One region of the Shewanella sp. SNU WT4 genome, then DNA from elsewhere that is predicted to be linked to it. Evidence: predicted binding sites of a transcription regulator. Region 1 holds the regulator's gene; the other holds the start of a gene.

Evidence for each region. The regulator FliA, encoded in region 1, starts transcription of late flagellar genes. The targets are predictions, from matches to a motif close to CTAAAGNTNNNNNNNNNNNNGCCGATA.
Region 2: the regulator FliA is predicted to act here: its motif matches at 1,156-1,182, upstream of FJQ87_RS09735 (VC2046/SO_2500 family protein).

The regions. Positions count from the first base shown of each region.
Region 1 is NZ_CP041151.1:3,159,792-3,162,182, forward strand. Features, by position in the region: gene FJQ87_RS14195 (protein phosphatase CheZ) at 1-347, opposite strand, end outside; gene cheY (chemotaxis response regulator CheY) at 362-745, opposite strand; gene FJQ87_RS14205 (RNA polymerase sigma factor FliA) at 780-1,499, opposite strand; gene FJQ87_RS14210 (MinD/ParA family protein) at 1,492-2,373, opposite strand; gene flhF (flagellar biosynthesis protein FlhF) at 2,378-2,391, opposite strand, start outside.
Region 2 is NZ_CP041151.1:2,163,277-2,165,667, forward strand. Features, by position in the region: gene FJQ87_RS09710 (PLP-dependent cysteine synthase family protein) at 1-444, opposite strand, end outside; tRNA gene FJQ87_RS09715 (tRNA-Tyr) at 611-695, opposite strand; tRNA gene FJQ87_RS09720 (tRNA-Tyr) at 774-858, opposite strand; tRNA gene FJQ87_RS09725 (tRNA-Tyr) at 888-972, opposite strand; tRNA gene FJQ87_RS09730 (tRNA-Tyr) at 1,005-1,089, opposite strand; gene FJQ87_RS09735 (VC2046/SO_2500 family protein) at 1,217-1,699, shown strand; gene FJQ87_RS09740 (DUF406 family protein) at 1,775-2,050, shown strand; gene FJQ87_RS09745 (bifunctional diguanylate cyclase/phosphodiesterase) at 2,275-2,391, shown strand, end outside.

The DNA.
Region 1 (2,391 bases):
GCAAGACTCGTCAATAGTGTGTCGGCAACTGGTAAGGCTATTTCAACGGCATCCATAGTCTTGTTAGCTGCTTGTTCTGTCATTTGAATGACATAATTTAAGCGCTCTTTGGCATCGGGAATATCTGTATGTGCCAAAGCAGTTAAACGACTGTCGAGTTGAAAATCGGCTAGAGAATTGTGCAACTGACGGGTGAGCTTCCCCACTTCATCAAATAATTCTTTTTGCAGAGGTTGAGCTAGTTCCCGAATAAAATCATCAGCCAATTGTTGTTGACCATCACTAAGCATTGCCACAAGTTGGTGGGCCTGCTCAAGGTTGATTAGCCCGGTGGTTGCATCCTGCATAGCATATCCTTTGCTTAACCGAGACGTTCGAAGATTTTATCCAGTTTTTCTTTGAGGGTAGCGGCGGTAAAAGGCTTAACCACATAGCCATTTACCCCGGCTTGCGCCGCTGCAATAATCTGTTCTCGCTTAGCTTCTGCGGTCACCATTAATACCGGAATGGTTTTTAATTTATCATCAGCACGCATCGCCTTTAATAAATCAATACCTTGCATTCCCGGCATGTTCCAATCTGTGACCACAAAGTCAAAGTCCCCTTTTTGCAACATAGGCAGCGCGGTTGAACCGTCATCGGCTTCCTGTGTGTTATTAAATCCTAGATCACGCAACAAGTTTTTAATGATCCGTCTCATGGTCGAAAAGTCATCCACGATAAGAATTTTCATGTTCTTGTCCAAGGCTTCCTCCGGTGAGCTACTGCTCCGTCAGTATTTATAATTGTGTCCATTGTTTGAGTTTGGCTTTTAACCTAAGCATTGCCTGACTGTGGATCTGGCTAACTCGTGACTCACTCACCTCAAGTATGGCTCCTATTTCTTTTAAATTCAGTTCTTCATCGTAATAAAGCGATAAAACTAAAGCATCTTTTTCGGGTAACAACGTAATGGCATGAACTAGAGCGCTTTGAAATTGTGATTGCGCTAAAGACTCAAACGTACCGTCATCGACACTAGCATCCGGAGCGAAAAAATCAGTCGTTCCGCCTAGATCTTCTATCCCTATGATTTTTCCTGTAGAAACATCGTTAAGAATATGATGGTACTCATCTAGCGGCATAGCAAGTTTATCGGCAATTTCTATATCAGAAGGATCTCGACCTAAGGCTTGTTCTAGTGTTTCAATGGCTTGGGCAACTAGACGATTATTGCGATGCACTGAGCGTGGAACCCAGTCGCCACGGCGAATTTCATCCAACATGGCACCGCGAATGCGGATGCCGGCAAAGGTTTCAAATTTCGCGCCCTTGCTACTATCAAAATTTGACGATGCTTCCAGCAACCCCATCATTCCGGCTTGTAATAAATCATCTAATTGAACAGATGGAGGTAAACGCGCCAACAAATGGTGGGCGATGCGTTTCACTAACGGCGCATATTGTTCAACTATGCTGGTCTTATCATGGTTGCCGGAATATGCGGCTGCTTTATTCACTCGCCCTATCCTCTTGATAATTTGGTCGCTGCACTAATCGTTCAACAAAAAACTCAAGATGCCCACCAGGCTGAGTCGGCACCGGCCAACTGATGACCTTGTTTGCCAAGCCTTGATACGCAATTGCCGCAGGAGATTTAGGATAAGCTTCCACAACCAATTTCTGTTTGCGGACGGACTTACGTAGATTTTCATCGAAAGGTATGGTCGCGACTAACTCCAAGGCGACATCCAAAAATCTATCCGTGACACGACTAAGCTTAGCAAACAACTCCATTCCTTCACGTAAAGTTCTGACCATATTGGCCACAATTTTAAAGTGGAACACTCCGTGCTCACGGCTTAAAATTTTAATTAAAGCATAAGCATCCGTGATTGACGTGGGTTCATCACACACTACCACGACGACATCTTGTGCAGCGCGGGAAAAACTTAACACCATGTCAGAAATACCGGCGGCAGTATCAACCACTAGCACATCAAACTGAGTGCGCATTTCACTAAAGGCGCGAATTAGCCCGGCGTGCTGGGCAGGAGTGAGCTCCACCATGCCTTGAGTGCCAGAGGTTGCCGGCACTATGCCTATGCCTTTAGGACCGCGAACAATAATATCGTCAAGCTCGGCTTCACCGGATAACACATGGGATAAATTACGTTCAGCGCGAATACCGAGCATAACGTCGACGTTAGCTAATCCTAAGTCGGCATCAAGCACCAGCACCCGCTTGCCTTTTTCAGCCATAGCCACCGCAGTATTGATTGAGACACTGGTTTTACCCACACCGCCTTTACCGCCTGTGACCGCAATAACTTTAACTTTCTCATTCATAGGTTGATTCATTTTGCGTAAACCGCTTGCTTGATCAGGAGTCATAACTTTACTCAAATGCAT
Region 2 (2,391 bases), 1.0 Mb from region 1:
CTGATCCATATAATGGCCATTAAGCTTTGCAGCTAGGCGCTCCGATTCGGCATAAATCTGATTACTGTGATCCACAAAATGGCATTGGCCGCCATAGAATTCGATTTGTTGGATTTTTTTCTTAGCGGTACTTTTGGGCATAACGGCAATAAAGGGCAGGCCAAGCAATTTAGCAAAATAGGCTTCTGAGACCGCTGTGCTGCCAGAGGAGGACTCTATGACAGTCGTGCCTTGTTTTATCCAGCCATTACATAAGGCGTATAAAAACAGTGAGCGGGCGAGGCGATGCTTTAAGCTGCCGGTCGGGTGGGTACTTTCATCTTTTAAATAAATATCTATATGGGTTAAACAGGGAATGTCTAACTTAATCAGATGAGTATCTGCGCTGCGTTGGAAATCAGCTTCTATCTTAGCTATGGCTTGTTTGACCCAAGTTTGCGTCATAATCGGACTCTTGACTGAGGGATAGTCGAAGCAAAGATGATAAATAACTTTAGTGGGTAAGTATATGTAAGATAACAATGAGAACAGTGTAAGTAGTTATTGGGGGTATAAAGAAGGTAACGAAAAATGATCTTGAATGTCTTGAATGACAACTAGGAGGTTTAGATGGTGGAGGGAGAAGGATTCGAACCTTCGAAGGCTGAGCCGTCAGATTTACAGTCTGATCCCTTTGGCCACTCGGGAACCCCTCCATATCTAAATTGTTATAACTTGTTGTAGCAACACTTCTTGGCCAGAAGTGTTATTCGTTCAATGAGCAAACGAAAAAATGGTGGAGGGAGAAGGATTCGAACCTTCGAAGGCTGAGCCGTCAGATTTACAGTCTGATCCCTTTGGCCACTCGGGAACCCCTCCACGAGTAAACGCTAGATAATAAGAAAGAATGGTGGAGGGAGAAGGATTCGAACCTTCGAAGGCTGAGCCGTCAGATTTACAGTCTGATCCCTTTGGCCACTCGGGAACCCCTCCCTTTCTTATTGTCTGTTGTTTGCCGCAATTGATGGTGGAGGGAGAAGGATTCGAACCTTCGAAGGCTGAGCCGTCAGATTTACAGTCTGATCCCTTTGGCCACTCGGGAACCCCTCCTCTCAATTGCGGGCTGAATAGTATTCATAAAGTTTAGGCTTGTAAAGTGCTTACATGCAATTAATCCTTAAGTTATGACTCAACTGGTCGATTAAGTATCAACGGCTTGTTTTTGTGGTGTTTTTTTATGCTGATTGATGTCAATGTCATCAACGAGTTAGACCTAGGTAGTCGCTTAAATTTCGCCATCGCCGCGCAGAGGCGGGGGGAATTTGCGTTATTACTGAGTTTACTGTCGGCTGATATTCGCGATATGGCACAATTTGGCCTCAAGAAAGAACAAGGGGAGGCGCAATTACGGCGACAATTTGATGTTAGTGAACCGCAAGCCTTAGTTGTTGATATGACGAGAATGACAGGTTGGGATCATAGTCAAAGTTTTTTTAACGATTCAATGGCAGGATTTAGATTACGCCACAGTTTATTGCCTGAGCCGTTGTTATTTGCTGGTCATTGGCCTGGTGATTTACTCGATGTATTAAATAATTGCAGTCATACGGTTAAACAACGCAGCCTTAATCAAGAAACTGAGTCAACAAACGTACGAGAAGTGCCACATTTATGTGATCAACTGCACGCGCAGCGATTAATGATTAATTCTTCGCTATAAGTTAAGGCTTATGCTTGGAGACTCGCGCTAGCCCTCTTATAATAGCTAAGTCTAAATTTAGCATAGAGAAATGGTATGAAATCTATTCGTGAAGCTCAATTACAATCGGTCAATGATACTTGTACTGATTGCGGTAGTTATATTGATATCGGTGCAGTGATTGATGCTGATGATAATCACTTGGATATGATAGTGACTGAAGAGCGCGCAAAAGTATTAGCCGACAGCGCCAAAGCCCGTTTTGCTGATGTAGAAATTAACATGGCACCACAAGATGATGCCGTGAAATTAAGTTTAACCTTTGGCATCAGCGCTGAAAAAATGATTTTCCAGTTACAACACGGACTATAACCATAATTGTTTGGTCATCTGTAATCATAGTCGCGTGATTAACAATAATGAGTCATAGGTTGCTGCCTTGTTAGCTTCTTCGTGACTCTTTTTTATTGGTATTTTTACGTGCTGCGTATAAATAGGAAATTGCACTCGCAGAGCTATTACTCAATTAATAAATAGCTAATAGTCAATTTAATAATCATAAGTCAGACATACTGACATTTTATGTAGGGATAAGAGTGGACACTCGTCATTTTCAGTTATTACTGGGGTCAGTGGTTAACTCAACAGCTAAGGCGAAAGGTGATTTTTTAGCCGTAGCGGAACTAATTGCTGACACTTTAAGCCAAACCTTG